3 regions of the Ruegeria sp. CDSC079 genome follow, and region 3 is predicted to be linked to each of the others. Evidence: riboswitches for the same ligand, from Rfam matches in the RefSeq annotation. Region 3 holds a riboswitch; each other region holds the start of a gene.
The links. Region 3 has a riboswitch for cobalamin ahead of AC2FIC_RS15965 (hypothetical protein). Riboswitches for the same ligand answer to the same signal wherever they lie in the genome.

Region 1: another riboswitch for cobalamin. It lies ahead of AC2FIC_RS08335 (CbtB domain-containing protein); the one in region 3 lies ahead of AC2FIC_RS15965 (hypothetical protein).
Region 2: another riboswitch for cobalamin. It lies ahead of AC2FIC_RS08405 (DUF1636 family protein); the one in region 3 lies ahead of AC2FIC_RS15965 (hypothetical protein).

The regions. Positions count from the first base shown of each region.
Region 1 is NZ_JBXWNT010000004.1:52,227-58,505, reverse strand. Features, by position in the region: gene AC2FIC_RS08350 (cobyrinic acid a,c-diamide synthase CobB) at 1-663, shown strand, start outside; gene cobA (uroporphyrinogen-III C-methyltransferase) at 660-1,388, shown strand; gene cobF (precorrin-6A synthase (deacetylating)) at 1,381-2,124, shown strand; cobalamin riboswitch at 2,168-2,376, shown strand; gene AC2FIC_RS08335 (CbtB domain-containing protein) at 2,414-2,584, shown strand; gene AC2FIC_RS08330 (CbtA family protein) at 2,589-3,287, shown strand; gene AC2FIC_RS08325 (hypothetical protein) at 3,354-3,848, shown strand; gene AC2FIC_RS08320 (DUF1636 family protein) at 3,845-4,258, opposite strand; gene AC2FIC_RS08315 (DUF302 domain-containing protein) at 4,327-4,785, shown strand; gene AC2FIC_RS08310 (thiamine pyrophosphate-binding protein) at 4,863-6,279, shown strand, end outside.
Region 2 is NZ_JBXWNT010000004.1:67,403-73,681, reverse strand. Features, by position in the region: gene AC2FIC_RS08425 (hypothetical protein) at 1-300, opposite strand, end outside; gene AC2FIC_RS08420 (TolC family outer membrane protein) at 376-1,794, opposite strand; gene AC2FIC_RS08415 (protein-L-isoaspartate O-methyltransferase family protein) at 1,890-2,543, opposite strand; tRNA gene AC2FIC_RS08410 (tRNA-Cys) at 2,772-2,845, shown strand; cobalamin riboswitch at 3,197-3,403, shown strand; gene AC2FIC_RS08405 (DUF1636 family protein) at 3,498-3,872, shown strand; gene cobW (cobalamin biosynthesis protein CobW) at 3,875-4,930, shown strand; gene cobN (cobaltochelatase subunit CobN) at 4,934-6,279, shown strand, end outside.
Region 3 is NZ_JBXWNT010000008.1:134,135-140,413, forward strand. Features, by position in the region: gene AC2FIC_RS15940 (hypothetical protein) at 254-841, opposite strand; gene recR (recombination mediator RecR) at 941-1,534, opposite strand; gene AC2FIC_RS15950 (YbaB/EbfC family nucleoid-associated protein) at 1,599-1,943, opposite strand; gene AC2FIC_RS15955 (DNA polymerase III subunit gamma/tau) at 2,087-3,838, opposite strand; gene AC2FIC_RS15960 (protein-tyrosine phosphatase family protein) at 3,995-4,495, shown strand; gene AC2FIC_RS15965 (hypothetical protein) at 4,497-4,901, opposite strand; cobalamin riboswitch at 4,985-5,204, opposite strand; gene AC2FIC_RS15970 (alpha/beta hydrolase family protein) at 5,344-6,201, shown strand; gene rsgA (ribosome small subunit-dependent GTPase A) at 6,226-6,279, opposite strand, start outside.

The sequences.
Region 1 (6,279 bases), on a different contig from region 3:
GTCGATCTGGAGGCGATCAAGCGGGCGGCTTCCTCAAGCCCAGATAGGCCATCGTCAGCCGTGCTGCCGCGCCCTCCGGCGCAGCGGATCGCACTGGCCCGGGATGCTGCGTTTTCGTTCACCTATCCGCATTTGCTGGAAGGCTGGCGCGCGGCGGGTGCAGAAATCCTACCATTTTCACCACTGGCGAATGAAGCCCCTGCCCCGGATGCCGATCTGGTCTGGCTGCCGGGTGGGTATCCCGAGTTGCACGCAGGCACATTGGCCGCTGCCAACACCTTCCAGACTGGGCTGCGCAAACATGCCGAGACAAGACCTGTGCACGGCGAATGCGGGGGCTACATGGCGCTGGGTCAGGCGTTGATCGACAAAGACGGAGTCCAGCACGAAATGGCGGGCCTTCTGGGCCTTGTGACCTCCTATGAAAAGCGCAAGTTCAACCTGGGTTATCGCAAGGCAGAATTACTGGCCTCGATGGCCGGATTTGCCGAAGGCACAGCGCTACGCGGGCATGAGTTCCACTATTCCTCGATCATCGAACAGCCTGACGCGCCGCTGGCACGCGTGTTCGACGCCGAAGGCGCGGAAGGCCCGCAAACCGGATCGGTGCGAGGCAATGTCACTGGGACATTCTTTCATCTGATCGCCGAGGCCTCGGCATGAGTGGTTTTGTGTCCTTCATCGGTTCAGGCCCCGGCGACTCGGAATTGCTGACGCTGAAGGCGGTAGACAGGTTGCAGAAAGCTGATGCGGTGCTGTTTGACGACCTCAGCAGCGGCCCGATCCTGAGCCATGCCCGCGAGGATGCTGACCTGGTTGGTGTCGGCAAACGCGCCGGGCGCCCCTCGCCCAAGCAGGATCACGTCAGCCGCTTGTTGGTCGAATATGCACAAACCGGTCAGCATGTTGTGCGGTTGAAATCCGGTGATGGCGGCATGTTCGGCCGGCTTGAAGAAGAACTGGTGGCCCTGCAAGAGGCCGGGATCGACTATGAAATCATCCCCGGCATCCCCTCGGCGGTAGCGGCGGCGGCAGCGGCAGGCATTCCGCTGACCCGGCGACTGACCGCGCGGCGCGTGCAATTCGTCACCGGCCACGATGTCAGTGGCAAACTGCCCGAAGATCTGAACCTGGCAGCACTGGCTGATCCACAGGCTACGACCGTCGTATTTATGGGCAAGCGCACCTTTCCCCTTTTGGTTGGCGCCCTGCATTCGCACGGCCTACCGCTGGACACGCCTGCATTGATGGCCGAATCCGTCTCGACCCCCGAACAAAAGCTGCAACGCTCGACCATCGGTGCCTTGTCGCAGCAGTTGGAAACCGAGATCGGCACCGCCCCGGCCCTGATCCTGTATGGACCTCTGGCAGAGTTCGAAAATGATTGACCTGACGCTGATCGGTATTGGCACCGGCAACCCGGATCATGTGACATTTCAAGGGGCGCAGGCGATCCGTTCGGCGGACCTGATCCTGATCCCCCGCAAGGGCGAAAACAAGGCCGATCTGGCAGGGCTGCGCGAGCAGATCATCGCTCAGGTCGCGGATACTCCTCCGCAAATCGCGTATTTCGACATTCCCAAACGCCGTGCCGATGATGGCTATTTACGCGGAGTGGACGAATGGCACGACGCGATTGCATTGCGCTGGCAGGAGGCCATCGCAGCCCACCCGAAGGCCCGTCATGTGGCGCTGCTGATCTGGGGGGATCCGTCGCTGTATGACAGTTCGCTGCGAATCGCGGCACGTTTGACCCCTCAGCCAGAAACACGCGTGATTCCCGGCATCACAGCGCTGCAAGCGCTGACGGCGGCCCATGCGATTCCGATCAACGAACTGGGCGCGCCCTATATCGTCACAACTGGTCGTCGCATCCGGGACGAAGGATGGCCGGAAACCGCAGAAAACGTGGCGGTGATGCTGGATGGTGAATGTTCATTCCAAAACCTGGACATGGAAGACTTGGACATTTGGTGGGGCGCATATGTCGGCATGAAAGAGGAAATCCTGATCAAAGGCCCTTTGGCCGAGGTTGCGCAGCAGATTCTGGACCGCCGCGCCCATGCCCGTGCCGACCATGGTTGGATCATGGATATTTATTTGCTGAAAAAGCGCATAATCTGACACAATACGTCGCAAATGATGATTGCACCGCCACAGCTATAGCGGCTAAATGGGGGTGTCTGGTCCTGCCGGAGAAATCCGGATGCTAAGAGGGAATTTGGTGCGACTGCCTCGGTGGTCAACTCCAAAGCCGCCCCCGCGACTGTAAGCGGAGAGCCCCTGTTCAACCAGCCACTCCCGGTTCTCCGGGGGGAAGGCGAACAGAGGCATCGACCCGCAAGCCAGGAGACCTGCCAGGCGCAAAAACGAAACACCGGCCGTCGGGTGCGGCGGCAGAGGAGAATACAAAATGGCAACACAAACGAAAACAGCATCCGCCGCGCGTACAGGCTTTGTTCCGGTCATGTTTGCAGTGGTTCTGGGTCTGGGCCTCATTACGCTGACCGGTCACGTTCAGGCAGCGGCCCTGCATGATGCAGCGCATGACGTGCGTCACGCGACCGGCTTCCCCTGCCACTAAGACCGTGTTCAGTCGTATATTGACCAGCGCGTTGTTCGCTGGTGCTGCAGCGGGGCTGATTGCCGCCTTGCTGCAGTTGGTATTTGTGCAACCAGTATTGTTGCATGCCGAGCTTTATGAATCCGGAGAGCTGGTGCATTTCGGGGCCGAGACCGTATCGGCTCATCCCGAACTGCCGCGCATGTTCTCTGAACTGACGCGTGATGCGCTGAGTGTCATCTTTACCATGCTGACCTATACCGGCTATGCGCTGGTGATGGTTGCGCTGATGTCGGTAGCCGAAGGTCAAGGGCATCAGATTGATGGCCGGACCGGCGTTCTTTGGGGGTTGGCCGGATTTATCGCCTTCCACCTTGCACCAGGTTTCACCCTGGCGCCCGAAGTGCCGGGTGTCGCAGCAGCCGATGTCTATGCACGTCAGGTCTGGTGGTTCGCAACGGTTGCAGCAGCCCTTGTCGCCATGTGGTTGATCGCCTTTGGAGGTAACCTGATCAGCTATGTGATCGCCGCGGTACTTCTGTTGGTGCCACATCTTATCGGTGCACCCGAGCCCGATGTTTTCACCGGCCCTGTGCCGACTGAAATTGGCGCATTGTTCGCGGCACGAGCTTTTGGAATCGGTCTGGTTGCATGGGTTCTGGTTGGCGCGTTCGCTGGCTATTTCTGGCAGAAAGAAGCGCAACCTTCCGAAGCAACGGCCTGATCGCACTTCGATTGAACGCGCCGGGTGTAAACTTGGCGCGTTTCCCTATGTTTTCAAGGAAATACAATGACCCGTTCACTTGCTCTATTCGTGATCGGTCTGGTCTTTGGCGGCGGTACAGGATTTGTAATTGCTGCTGCAAACGGCGTCACATTTGATGGCCACGACCATTCTGATCCGTCTCTTCACGGAGCCTCACCCACTGAGACCATGGCCCACGATCATTCCACGGCCTTGAACCTACCGGCAGGCACAGATGCACCTACACTGGACATCGCTCTGACACAGGATCCTATGTCTGGCTGGAACCTGCATGTTATGCCAAAAAACTTTACCTTCGCACCGCAGAACGCATCGACCGCAGACATGGCAGGCGAAGGGCACGCGCATGTTTACATCAACGGAGAAAAGCTCGCCCGGCTTTACGGCAGTTGGATGCACATTGATCAGTTGCCCAAAGGTGAGGTCGAGGTTTCGGTTTCGCTGAATTCCAACAGCCATAGCCCGCTTTCGGTCGATAACGTGCCGGTTCGTGCTGCGGTTACGGTTCAGGTTGACTAAAGCGCCGGAATACGCGCACGCAAACACATCCGAAGCCGCCCGCAGGGTCGGGCGTCTTCGATCCAGCCCAGCGGGCTGTTCAGGTAAGTACGGCAAGTTTCAGCGATATCCGCAGCATCCGCCACCACATCGACACCCGAAAACACATAAGATGCGCGCCCCAGCGCCTGTATAGCCAGCGCCGTGGGTTCCGCGCAGCTGCTGAAACAGGCGTGTTCGCTCAATTCGACCTGATCCGTCAATCCAGCCCTTTTCAGTGCGTCCTTCACAGCCTGCACCTCGGCCGCCCGATCGCGTGCGGTGCCACAGGTTTTGCAGATCATCAGGCGCATCCGATCCAGACCTTTCCCTTCGTCCTGCGCCCGTTTCTGCGGCTTTAAGCGGCGCGGCGCAATCCCGAATGCACACAAGATTGTGAGTGCGACGTTCTCACATTTCTGGCAGGATTCCTGCAGACACCTTAAAAGGAAGCCTCTGGATGAAACTGCTTTGGACCGTCTTCGCCCTGCTGGCCCTGCCCGCCTGGGCCGACGAACCGCTCTCGGGATGGGCCGTGTATCCAACGGGCAAAAGCTATGATGAATTAGTCTCGGACACCAAATCGGCGGTTAAGGCAAACGGTCTGATCGTGGTCACGCAGGCCGGCCCCACCAAAGCCGCCGCCGCGCGGGGAATTACAATCCCAGGCAATCTGGTGATCGGCGCCTTCAACAATGACTATGCGGTGCGCGTGCTGGAAACCTCGGTGCGCGCAATGATCGAAGCACCGATCCGGTTTTACGTGACCGAAAACGAGGACGGCACCGCCACCCTATCCTATAAAACGCCCAGCTTTGTATTCGCGCCCTATATCTATGAGGGCGGAGACCCCCTGAGGGACATTGCCCAGGAATTGGATGACACCTTTCAGATCGTGGCCGAAGCCGCTGTCAAATAGTCACACTGGCGTGATGCGCCTTGCGTCCGGGTCTGTCCTCCGCAATCTGCGTTGAAACAGTTTTCGGAGCTTTACTGATGCAGGACTCGTCGCCCCGCGCTGCGGACATTCTGGCCCAACGGCTTTATGAGGCTGGCTGCCGCCACGCTTTTGGCATGCCAGGTGGCGAGGTGCTGACCCTAGTGGATGCGTTGGAAAAGGCGGGGATAACCTTTCACCTGACCAAACACGAGAACGCGGCCGGCTTTATGGCCGAGGCGGTGCATCACCGCGACGGCGCCCCGGCCATTCTGGTGGCCACACTCGGCCCAGGCGCGATGAACGGGATCAATGTGGTCGCCAATGCGTTGCAGGACCGGGTGCCAATGATCGTGCTGACCGGCTGTGTCGACGCAGATGAGGCGCTGACATACACCCATCAGGTCATGGATCACGCACGGGTCTATCGCTCGATCACCAAAGGGACGTTCATGCTGACCGCCAAAGGCGCGGATATTATCGCAGACAAAGCGGTGTCGCTGGCCAATCAACCGCGCCCAGGACCGGTGCATATCGACGTGCCGATTTCGGTTGCGGATGCGCCTGTGACCGATGTCAAACGCCGCCGTCTTGTCAAACCTGCCGCCGTCGCGCCCGAGGGGGATTGCGTTGAAAAAGCCCGCCGCTGGGTGGCACAGGCCGAACGGCCCATCGCGATTATCGGCCTGGATGTTCTATATGACGACTCGCGCAATGTGGTGCAGGCGTTCCTTGAACATTTTGGCATTCCTTTTGTGACAACCTACAAGGCCAAGGGCGTGATTCCCGAGGATCATCCACTGTGCCTTGGCGGCGCGGGCCTGTCGCCGCTGGCCGACACCCATCTAGTGCCGCTGGTTGAACAGGCCGATCTAGTGTTGTGTCTGGGCTATGACCCGATCGAAATGCGCCCTGGCTGGCGCGAGATATGGGACCCCGAAGAAAAGCGCGTCATCGACATTTCGGCGGTTCCGAACGATCACTACATGCATCAGGCCGGGTTGAACCTGGTGGCTGATACCGGCGCGACCCTCGAGGCCGTTGCAAAGGGCAACCCTGCCCGCGCCACCTGGCCCGGCGGTGAGCCCGAACAGGTTCGGGCCGCCCTGGCGCGAGCCTTCCCTACTGATGACGTATGGGGTCCCGCCGCGGTAATTGCGGAAACCCGCGCGGCTCTTCCTGCCGAGACATTGGCCACCGCTGACAGCGGCGCACATCGCATCCTTCTCAGCCAGATGTGGGGATGTTCCGAAGAACGCGGGCTGATCCAGTCTTCGGCGCTCTGCACCATGGGCTGCGCTCTGCCAATGGCCATCGGGCTGAAGCTGGCCGAACCCACGCGCCCGGTCATCAGCTTTTCCGGTGATGCCGGGTTCCTGATGGTCGCCGGAGAACTGTCGACCGTTGCCGAGATGGGTGGTAACCCGATTTTCCTGGTGTTCGTTGACGCCAGCCTTGCCCTGATAGAATTGAAAC
Region 2 (6,279 bases), on a different contig from region 3:
TGGATCAGGTGAATATTCTGTAGCCGACTCCGCTTCATCACCCGCAACAACATCACAGGCGCGCAGAAGCATCGGTTTCACCGATTTTTCAGCGCTGTACGCAGCATCCAGCTTTAAAGGCTGCGTCTCGACACCTGTTTGCTCGCCAACCCTGAGCGCATCAGTCAGAACAAGCCGCCCTGGCTTTCGCTCTGACTTGGAACGCACCAGATCGGGAACTTTTCGACCTTCTTCGCTGACCAGCCGCTTGACCGATGACAGTACGTCTTCGATCCCGGAGTTCACGACATTGTCTGTCATTGTTTTCTACCGCTCTAACCTCAGGTCCGAGTGTAGCCAAACAATGCAGACCTCACAACAGGCAGTATTGGGTGTTTAATCCCGACGCAGTGCTTTCAGGACCCGATCCAGATCTTTGCTCTGCTTGCTGACCTGCGCTGGAGCCTTCTTCACCAGGTTGTAGTAAAGGGTCGGATCGTAAATCTGAACCGCCAGACCCAAACGCTCGGCCGTGAGCAAACCTTGGGCCTGCAGCAACTGATAAGCCGCCAGAGATCGCTCGGTTCTGGAAGCAATTTCGGCAAGCTGCGCGTCCAGCAAATCCTGCTGAGCAGCCAGCACGTCCAGAGTGGTCCGCGCACCCAAAGTTGCCTCTTCGCGGATACCATCAAACGCAACTTCCGAGGCGCGCACACGTTCCGAAGAGGCCCTCAGGCTTGCGCTTGCAGTTTGAAACCGGACATAGGCATCAGACACACCCTGCGTAATGTTCTTTTGCACATTCAGCAGATTGGCACGTGACCCATCCCGCGAGGCCATTGCGCGGCGCACGCTTGCCGCGAGTCGACCACCCGCATAGATCGGCTGGCTGAAGTTCAGCGAGATACTCGCATCATTCACATAATCGTCGTCATCATAGCTCTCGGTGACGCCCGCATCAGCGTTCAGGCTGACATTCGGACCCAGGCCCGCGCGCTGCTGCTGCACGACCAGATCAAGGGCGCGCACCTGATGCTGGGCGGACAGAATGGATGGGTGATTGCGTTGGGCCAGGCTGACGGCCTCGCTCTGGGACCGGGGCAAGTTTGGCAGGCTGGGCTGACCAGCAGTACGGCCCGGCAGTTTGCCAACTGCGTTCACATATTCCGCCTGAGCAGTGCTCAGATCGCCGCGCGCATTCGCCAGATCGGCCTGCGAGCTTGCAAGCTGAGCCTGAGACAATGCGACGTCTGTGCGGGTAACTTCCCCAACTTCGAAACGATCCTGCGAGGCGCGAAGCTCTTCTGCGGACAGTTCAACGTTGTTTTGACGAATCGATACGGTCTCTTCCTGCAGCAGAACACTCAGGTAAGCGGTCGCCGCGCGGAATAGGACCTGCTGTTCGATATCGATCAGCGCCTGCCGGGTCGACAGCACCGTTTCCTGCGCTGATTGCTTGCCCAGAATCGAGGCTCCGCCATCGTATAAAAGCTGGCTCAGCGTCAGGCCCGAGAAGAAGTTCGAAGGATCAACACTGTTCGTAACACCACTGTTTCTGCTGCGCGTATAGTCTTGGCTAACCGCGACGGTCCAGTTGATAATAGGGCGCAAAGCCGACAGCGCGATCGCCACATCCTCGTCCGCAGCCCGCAGCAGCGCCCGGTTCTGTTCCAGCAAACCGCTGGTATTATAAGCTCCGATGAACGCATCAGTCAGGTTATCGGCCCAAACCGCCTTACCGGGCAACGTGCCCAGAGCAATACCCGCAGTCACTGCCAGAGTCCTGACCAGCTTGCCTCCTGCTGCAAAACGCATGGCGAAATCCTCTCAAATCAAAATAACGCAGCCCTCAGGGCAGTTTGCGTCTTTGTGTTGAACTAATCAAGGCAGCAGATAAATCTGCCCGCCGACTATAGCGAAAATGCACTCTCGGCCGAGAAAGCCTTCAGAACAGGTGCACTGGCGTTGAATGCCTGGCGCCATGTAACGCGATCGCCTGATTTGTGGCCTATACGGACTGTCCCAAGATCACCTTCCATGAACAGGCAGGCGATACGCCCATGATCTTTAAGCTGGTCAATCAATGCAGACGGAACCTCTTCTACGCCGCCCTGGATCATGACCACGTCATAAGGCCCATGCTCGGCAGCGCCCTCATCCAGCGGCCCCACGTGAACGACCACATTATCCGCGTCAGCCTCCATCAGCAGCGTTTGCGCTTCGGCAGCTAGCGCTTCATCCGCTTCCACCGCTACGACCAACTGCGCCATATGGGCTGCAACAGCCGTCGAATATCCCAGCGCCGGAGCAATATCCAGAACAACCTCATCATTGGTAATGTTCAGTACATCCAGCATCTTGGCCAGTGTTCTCGGTTCCAGAATGCAGCGTCCAGCCTCAAGTTCTATCAAACCCTCGACATAGGCGGCTTCGCGTTGCGCGTCTGGCACAAAATTCTCGCGCTTGACGGACAGCATGGCATCAATGATCGGGAACTTGGTAACGTCCGAAGGCCGGACCTGCGTATCGACCATGGTGCGGCGGCGGGCTGCGAAATCTGTCATTGGATCGCTCATTCATTTCCCAAGGTTGCTGGGCTTGTGCCACATCCCGGGCAAACCAGCAACGGCCCGCAAGCGGAAACTTTCGTCTGTCGTGAAGATTTTAGAGTGATCCGATTGGGTGATCCAATTTTCAGTTCGTCAAATTTAGACCGAACCCACTGGACGCCCCGGATTAAAGCTGCTAAAACGCCTGTCACACCACGGCAAGTATTTGATATTACTTGAAAAGGCGAGTTGGCGGAGTGGTGACGCAGCGGATTGCAAATCCGTGTACACCGGTTCGATTCCGGTACTCGCCTCCAATACTTTCAAACAGTTGCTTCGCATTCGGCTTTTCGAGCCTGCGACACGCCGTCTCGCTACAGCAGTGCTTTGCTGAGTGAAGCTTGGCACCGGATTGATCAGAAGGCGGTGAACTCACTGGCTCGGCCGGTAAATTTGACCGCTCTATCGATTCCACGCGATATGCCCTTTGAAGTGACGGGCCCGCGAATCCTTTCGTCTGGATATCTTCGAGGTGCAAAGCCCAAATTCGCCTGCGGTCATTTTGCATATGGCTGACCAAACATGCCGCTGACAGGCATTGGCAGGTCGCTTTTCCATTCTCGATGATTTCCGTGCGTCTGCCGCGCTTGACAAGCCCCCTGCCCGTGCCGCATGTCCCATCCGTTGGTGTCTGCACATGCAGATGAAAAGGGAATGCGTCAGCGGTCATCCGTCAAACGCAGCCGCCCCCGCGACCGTGACCGGAGAGGGTGCCCAAAGCCACTGGCCAGACAGGCCGGGAAGGCGGGACATCTGCCAGAGGCCAGCCTCTGACATCCGCAAGCCGGGAGACCTGCCAACATCCGAAGTTGAAACCGGACGGGGTGATCCGGTGTCGGGCCCATGTCGCAATACGTGGCCCGCATGAAACCCCGTCCCCCGCGAAGAGGATTTGGGGGGATGAGAGACATGACCGAGACCACACCTGTTGAACTGCTGGTGTGCACGACCTGCCGCCGCGGCCTGCCCGTCGAGAATGATGCAGATCGTCCTGGGGCGTTGCTGCACAAGGCGTTGGAGCAGGCAGAACTTCCTGATGGCGTCACTTTGAAGGCAGTAGAATGCCTTTCAAATTGCGATCAGGGCTGCTCGATTGTGCTGCGTGGCGGACCCGAACGTTGGACCTTTGTCTATGAGCATCTCGATGAAACCGATCATGTCGAGACCATTGTTGAAGGCGCGACCAAATATCTCGCGACCCAAGATGGCCTCGTTAAATGGCGCGAACGTCCTGAACATTTCCGCAAAAACTGTGCGGCCCGCATTCCCCCGATTGGAGCTTAGATATGAGCAATCTCGAAAAACTGCCCGTCACTGTGATCACCGGCTTTCTGGGCTCGGGAAAGACCACGCTGGTGCGTCATCTGATGCAGAACCCGCAGGGCAAGCGCCTGGCCATTGTGGTCAACGAGTTTGGAGATGTTGGCGTCGATGGCGATATCCTCAAATCCTGCGCGATCCCCGATTGCCCGGCGGAAAACATCATGGAATTGGCCAATGGATGCATCTGCTGCACCGTGGCAGATGATTTCATCCCGACCATCGAGGCGCTGATGGCGCTAGAACCGCGCCCCGATCACATTCTGATCGAAACCTCTGGCTTGGCCCTGCCTAAGCCGCTGCTGAAAGCGTTCGACTGGCCGGATATCCGCTCGAAAATCACCGTGGATGGCGTAATTGCTCTGGCCGATGCCGAAGCTGTGGCCGCCGGTCGCTTTGCCCCAAATGTCGCTGCGGTGGATGCCCAGCGCCTGGCCGATGACTCGATTGATCACGAAACGCCGCTATCCGAGGTGTTCGAGGACCAGATCTCCTGCGCCGACATCATTCTGCTGACCAAGCCTGATCTTGCTGGCCCCGAGGGGGTCGCCAAGGCCAAGGAAATCATCGCGGCAGAGGCTCCGCGCCCGCTGCCCGTGGTCGAAGTGGCCGAAGGCGCTGTGGATGTACGTGTTGTGCTGGGGCTTGAGGCCGCTGCCGAAGATGACATGGAGGCACGTCCCAGCCATCACGATGGCCACCACGATCACGAGCATGATGATTTCGAAAGCATCATTGTTGAACTGCCGGAACAGACCGATCCGGCCCAGTTGGTCGCCAATATCGAACGTCTGGCGAATGAACTGAACATCCTGCGGGTAAAAGGCTATGCCGCTGTTGCCGGCAAACCCATGCGCCTTTTGGTGCAGGCTGTCGGGGCCCGTGTGCGTCATCAGTACGACCGCCCGTGGGAGCCAGGTGAAGACCGCCGCTCGCGTCTGGTGGTCATCGCCGAACATGACGACATCAAAGAGGCCGAAATCCGCGATATCCTCGTGGGTGTAACCGAGGCTGCCGAGTAAGCCATGCACGTCGTCTTCCGCGAAAGCCACGGGTTAGAGGAAACGGAGACCCCAACCGATCTGGGCCAGAGCCCGGCGGATCTGGTGGTGCTGTCCTTTTCCGACAGTGACCTTGGCGCTTTCGCGGCAGGCTGGCATCGGGGGGGTGGACCCGAAGGTCGGATGCCGACCCTGCGGCTGGCCAATCTAACGGCGCTGAAGCACCCGCTTTCTGTCGACACCTATGTCGAGCAGACGCTGGAGGGCGCCAAAGGCATCCTGATCCGCCTGATCGGTGGCGTGCCCTACTGGTCCTATGGCTTGCAGCAGGTTCTGGCACTGGCTCAAGCCAAGGGCATTGCCGTTGCTGTGCTGCCTGCGGATGGACGTGAAGATACGCGGCTGGATGACTATTCTACCCTGCCCGTTTCAACCCTGCGGCGGCTGGCGCATCTTTGCGACACAGGCGGTGAGGTCGCAGCGCAGGCGGCACTGGCGCAGATGGCACTGGCAGCGGGGTTGTATGCCGGGCCGGTGATGGGTGCCAAGACGATCCCGGAATGCGGCGCGTGGTGCCCGGATCGGGGGGTCATCCCTGCGGACACAGCCTTCGACGGTGATGCCAAGCGCATCCTGGTGACTTTCTATCGTGCCTATCTGACCTCGGCTGACACGGCCCCTGTTGCAGCCGTGATCCACCGCCTACGCGCCCGTGGGTTCCAGGCCATCGGCCTGTTTGCGCAGTCCCTCAAGGCCCCTGCCGCCGCCGATTGGCTGCGCGAACAGGCCGTGGTGCTGGCCCCCTCGGCCATCATCAACGCTACATCCTTTTCGGGCAAAGGCGCCTCGGGCACCTCCCCGTTGGACGCCGCCAATGTGCCGGTGTTTCAGGTCGCCTTGTCCACCGCACGCCGCAAGGCCTGGGTCGATGCAGAACGCGGGCTGTCCCCCGCCGACCTCGCAATGCATGTGGTCCTGCCCGAGGTGGATGGCCGCATTTCGGCGGGCATCGCTTCGTTCAAGGAACCGGGCAAGCGCGACCCGTATCTGGAATACTCCCGTTTTGCCCACCGCCCCGAGCCGGAACGGGTTGAGGCGATCATTGATCGGGTGGACGGCTGGCTGCGCCTAAGCGACAAACCCAAGCCAGATCAGGTCCCAGCGTTGGTGCTGTCGACTTATCCCGGCAAGGACTGGCAGATGGCCCATGCGGTTGGCCTGGATGCGTTGGCCTCGGCCGAGGCGATGCTGTCCGATCTGCAGGCTGAAGGCTATGATACAGCACCCGGCGAACCGATAGCCGAGACGCTTTTGGATGCGCGACTGGCTTGGCCGCTCGCGGCCTATCAGACCGCGCTGGCAGACTTGCC
Region 3 (6,279 bases):
CCCGTGTCCTAGCGCGGGGCCATCATGATGTTCCAGCCGTCGACAATGCCTTTGTCGGCGAGGTCCTGCACGAGCGCCGCGGTGGCAACAGTGAAGGTGGCGAGGGTGAGGGCGAGAAGGCGGGTCACTGATGCTCCCAGGACGAATAATTGAAAGGCTTTCATTGTCAGATTCTAGCCAACAGAGGCCAAAAAATCATCAGGAGGTAGAAAATTAGATTTGGGAGGTTTTGCTGCTTACTTAAGATGCACTCTCAGAGCTTTAGGACTTCGCATTTCTTGCCATCAACGCGAACGCGGTACTGAATCGCATCAGCTTCAATCTCAAAAATGTGAACAAGGTAGCCAAGGTAGAGTGTGTCTGGACTTTCCGATATTTGATCGCTTCTTGGCATCTGTTCCAAGCTTTCGTTGTCTCCAATATGCCTAACTCGATAACTCAGAAGCTCAATAGTTTTGGGCATACCGCCAATATCGTCCATCACCGCCTCTACAGCGAGGACAGACGCTCCGTGACGAGCGAGTAGCACCGGTCGACCAAAAAACTTCTTAATTTTCTTCGCAATTTCCCCCCAACTTTCAAGGTTCTCGTTTATGGGCTTCCCCAGAAAAAAGGCGCTCAGCAATAAAGTCCAAACCGGGACAGTGGAAGTTGCAATAATTGTCAAAAACGCTGGGATGTCGGCGCCCGGCCCAACGTTTGCCTCGATGAAGTCGGCAGAGAACTCGGTCTCGAGATCGCGCCTGTATCGTTCGCTTTCCTCCCAACTTTCTTCGGAATCTCCGTAAGTTTCATCAATCACAACTACGAAAATTTGTTGTTCGTCTTCTTTGGGCTGCATAAATACTATTCCAAAAAACTATTTCAGGAAAAGTCCTAAGAGAAGTCTAGGCGATGGACAAGGTGCGCTTACTTACCCAGCCTTTTTCAATTATTGAACTTATACTTCCTTCCGCGCCCTCAGCGCCGCCGTAATTGTCCCGTCATCCAGATAGTCCAACTCGCCGCCAATCGGCACACCCTGCGCCAGCGACGTCAGGCGCACCTGTCCCTCCAACTGATCGGCGATGTAATGAGCGGTGGTCTGGCCGTCGACGGTGGCGTTCAGAGCCAGAATGACCTCGGTGATCCCCTCTGCGGTGACCCGGTCCTTGAGGCGGGGGATGCGCAGCTCATCCGGGCCTATCCCGTCCAGCGCCGACAAGGTGCCGCCCAGCACGTGATAGCGGCCTTTGAAAACTGCGGCGCGTTCCATCGCCCAAAGGTCGGCGACGTCTTCGACGACGCACAGCTCTCCGGTCGCGCGGACTTCGCTATCGCAGATATCACAGATGTCCGAGGTGCCTACATTGCCGCAATTCAGGCACTCACGGGCAGTGATGGCAACCTGTTGCATTGCGTCCGCAAGCGGTGTCAGCAGAAGGGCGCGTTTGCGGATCAGATGCAGCACTGCGCGACGGGCCGAACGTGGGCCGAGGCCCGGCAGTTTGGCCATCAGGTCGATCAGATTGTCGATATCGCTGTTCGAACTCACCGCGCTTGCTCCTGCATAAGGGCCGGGCAGTTGGGCCCGGCCGGTATTTCGTCAGGAGTGCCTATCAGAACGGCAGCTTGATGTCTGCGGGCAGGCCCATACCTTCGGTCAGCTTAGCCATCTCAGCCTGCGACCGTTCAGCGGCCTTGGCCTGAGCATCTTTGATGGCGGCCAGGATCAGATCTTCGACCACTTCCTTGTCGTCGCCGTTAAAGATTGACGGGTCGATATCGAGACCTTTCAGCTCTCCCTTGGCCGTGGCTGTTGCCTTGACCAGCCCTGCACCGGATTCGCCGACAACCATGATGGTATTCAGCTCTTCCTGCATATCCGTCATCTTGGTCTGTAGATCCTGCGCGGATTTCATCATCTTGGCCATGTCACCCAGGCCGCCGAGTCCTTTGAGCATCGGTATTCTCCTAATATCCGGTTTGACGCCTAAATACGGGCGCGGTCGGCGCGGCACAAGGGCCGAGCTGGCTCCCGCCCGTCGTCAAGGCCTTTCCTCCCGTTGGGCCCGGGAGGCTTCCAGTTGGGTCAGATGGGACGGTTTCAGTCTTCCTCGAACGGGTCCCATTCGTCTTCGACCTCGGGCAGCGCCTCGGTTTCCACTTTGGCGGCACGTTCTTCCGGTGTTTCAATCCGCTTTATGCGTGCCTTCGGAAATTGCATGAGCACCGCCTGAACCAATGGGTGTTTCTCAGCCTCTGCTTTCAACGCCAGCTCGGCGGCGTCTCGAATCTCGGCGATGGTCGCAACCTCACCATCGGCCACAATCGACACAGCCCAGCGGTTGCCAGTCCATCGTTGCAGCGACGAACCCAGTCTCGCTGCCAGATCTGTGGGTGCGTTCTGTGTCGGGGTGAATTCGATCCGCCCCGGTTGGTAAGAAACCAGCCGCACCCCGTTTTCGACCTCGACCAGAAGTTTCACATCCCGATTGGTGCGGATCAATTCAACCACGTGGTCAAAACTCGGATACCGTGCCAGCGCCGATTGGATATCATGGGCCAGAGCGGCCGACGGCGCGCCGGCGGGGCTGCTAGTTGCGGACACGTAAGAAGATGATGCCGCTGGTACCGGAGCCTGAGAGGGCACGGCCATACCACCGCCCGGACCACCATTCGGAGGCGGTGGCGGGTTGTCCTGCAGGCGCTTGATCAGCTCTTCGGGGCTGGGCAAGTCGGCAACATGGGTCAGGCGGATAACGGCCATTTCAGCAGCCATCATGGCATTTGGCGCGGCCGATACCTCTTCCAGCGCTTTCAGCAACATCTGCCACATCCGGGTCAAAACGCGCATTGGCAGGGCCTCGGCCATTTGCTGACCACGAGCACGTTCATCAGGGGAAACCGTCGGGTCCTCGGCTGCGTCTGGCGTGATCTTCACAACCGAAACCCAGTGCGTGATTTCGGCCAGATCGCGCAGCACGGATAGCGGATCGGCCCCTTCGGCATATTGCCCGCCCAATTCAGTCAGCGCGTTTGCTGCATCCCCTCGCAGGATCATTTCCATCAAGTCCAATACCCGGCCTCGGTCGGCCAGACCCAGCATCGCGCGCACCTGATCGGCGCTGGTTTCACCGGCCCCATGGCTGATTGCCTGATCCAGCAGTGATGTTGCGTCGCGCGCCGACCCTTCGGCCGCGCGGGTGATCAGCGCCAGGGCATCATCCGCGATCTGTGCCTTCTCAGCCTCTGCGATCTTATTGAGCAGGCCAATCATGTCCTCGGGTTCGATCCGGCGCAGGTCAAATCGTTGGCACCGCGACAGAACAGTCACCGGGACTTTGCGGATTTCGGTCGTGGCAAAGATGAACTTCACATGCGCAGGAGGTTCTTCCAACGTCTTGAGCAGCGCGTTGAACGCGCTGGTCGAAAGCATGTGAACCTCGTCGATAATGTAGATCTTATAGCGCGCACTGGCGGCACGATAGCGCACCGAGTCGATGATTTCGCGGATGTCATTTACGCCGGTGCGGCTGGCGGCGTCCATCTCCATCACATCGACATGGCGGCCTTCCATGATGGCGACGCAATGTTCGCACTGGCCGCAGGGTTCGGTCGTGGGCTTGCCTTGCCCATCAGGACCGATGCAGTTCATGCCCTTGGCGATGATCCGGGCCGTGGTCGTCTTACCGGTGCCGCGGATGCCAGTCATGATGAAGGCTTGTGCAATCCGGTCGGCCTCGAACGCGTTTTTCAGCGTGCGCACCATTGCGTCCTGACCGACGAGGTCAGCAAAAGTTTCCGGGCGGTATTTTCGCGCGAGAACCTGATAGGCGGGGCTGGGCGTGTCGGTCATGTCTGCTCTGTTGGATTCGTGTCAGGTTTGCAGCGTAGAGACCCCCGCCGCCCGCGTCCACCGCGCGCGAAAAGGAATTTCGTTTTGGCAAGTTGCATCAGAGCCGGTAAATCATGAGGGGCATTAGCCCCATGTGGTGATGCAGGAAAAGGAGCTGTGTTGGAGAGTTTTGCAATTCACCCTCTTGGATTGGGCAAAGGGCAGATCGCTCTGTGCCCACTGCCGGGTGTCACGGGCGATTATGCTGGGGATTTCGCAGTAATCCGGGATTGGGCGCCGGACCTGGTCATCTCGATGACTACTCTGGATGAGTTCCAGCATTCCGGCGCGCGTTCATTCGAGGCGGACCTGCAGTGCGAACGGATTGCCTGGGTCCACCTTCCGGTCTCCGATTTCGGCGCCCCCACGCCTGAGGTTGAGGCGCTTTGGCCGCAAGCCAGCGCCGCCGCCCAACATGTCCTTGCCAGTGGCGGCAAGGTGCTGGTGCATTGCCGCGGTGGGTGCGGACGCTCGGGGATGGTTGTGATGCGGCTAATGGTGGAATGCGGCGAAGCGCCTGACCAAGCGCTTCGGCGGTTGCGTGCAGTGCGGCCCTGCGCGGTGGAAACCGACGCGCAAAAGGACTGGGCCGGGTTGCCGGCCCGAACCCTTCCCTGAATCAGGCAGACACTTGATACGGAATACTGTCGCTGCGCGGCGGCAGGATCGATACGTCGAGCATCGCACAGGGTGGTTCTGACAGAAAACCAGCGGATTTCTGGATGAACTCCGGCCCGAACATCATGTCGCCATAGGCGTCCAGCTTTTCTGTCGGCGTGTCTGTGCTGGTGCCGCAATAGACCCTGATCTGTTCTGATTGGGCCCGAAAACGGGCCGTGCAGCCTTCGGTGCAATGGGTCAGATCGCTGGTACCTTCGACCTCGAATGTTTTGGATGTTGCAGGCCTTGCCGTCGCCATCGCCTCGGCCATGGCGCGTGCCATTCGGGCAAGGGCGGGGCAGGGTTTCCCGGTCCTCTGACAGACGGTTGCGGTGAATTCGTGTGTTTTTGTCTTCCAGATCATAATGCGCCCTCCGCGCGCAGGACGAAGGGTGAGGATCAGGTGTGACAGCGCGCTGACGACCTGCCCGGACACCCCGCCCGAGTTTCGGTTTCGATACGATGGCAGGTCTCCTGACTTGCGGGTCGTCGCTTTGCCGACCTTCCCAGCCCTGGGGCCAGTGGTATTTCGGCATTGCTCACCGCTTACAGTTGCGGGGGCAGTCGCGGAGTTGGCCCTTTCCGGCATCGCCGGGGCAGACCGCACCGTGTTCCCTTTTCATCCCGCCCCAATTCCGGGACAAGAACCATCACCACATCGCTAGCGGCTATGCAGACCCCGAGTCAAGCCACCTGTTGGGGTGCAAACCGGACGTTTGGTCATCTTGATGCAGTGTTGACTCCGATGGTCGAAATCGGGCCGATTGTTGAGTGAACCGAGTAGTTCAGAATTTGTCGGAAGCGCCATGCTTGATACCACGCCCTGCGTCCAGACTAAGGACTTTGATTTTGCCTCAGGCTCTGCCAGCCTGTCGGCGCGGCTGTATTTGCCTGAAACCGAGCCGAAGGTCGCCGTGGTGATTCACAGCGCAACTGCAGTGCCGCGCGAATATTACCAGCATTTTGCCCGTTGGCTGGCCGCCGAACAGGGTATTGCCTGTCTGACCTATGACTACAGCGATTTCGGGCATTCGCTGCGCGACAAACTCAAAACCTCCGAGGTGACCATGGCGGATTGGGCCTTGGTCGACATGCCCGCCGCACGGGCTGAGATGCGCAGGCGGTTCCCGGACGCTTTGCAGTGGAGCATCGGTCATTCCCTTGGCGGCGTGCTGGGGCCGGTGCAGCCAGACATTGATCAGATCGACCGGATGATCTGTGTATGTTCGGGGCTGGTTACTCTGTCCGACCATCCCTGGCCCTATCGCGGGCTGGCGTGGTTGTTCTGGCACGGCCACGGGCGTCTGGCAGTGAATGCACTGGGGTATCTGCCGGGCAAAGCTGTGGGGATCGGTGCCGATTTGCCGGGCCCGGTCTATTGGCAATGGCGCAGCTGGTGCACGGCGCCGCAGAATTATGTGCCGCAGATCGGTGACGCTCTGCCCGAAGCGAGATGGGCGCAATCGAATACGCCGGTGGACCTGTTCGCCTTCGAGGACGACCAGATGGTGCCGCCAGACGCAGTCTGGCGGCTTGCCGATCTGTATGGGCCGAAGGCGCGGCGACATCTGTTGTCTCCGAATGAATTCGGAGCGCCTGAGATCGGTCATATTGGCGCTTTTGCCCGCAGAAACCGGGCGGTTTGGCCCCGGTTGATTGCCTGAAGACGAGGCGCCTTTCTGTCACGCTCAGTGTCTGCTGCGGGACTTTTTGTCATTCATGACGGATCGCACCATTTTGCC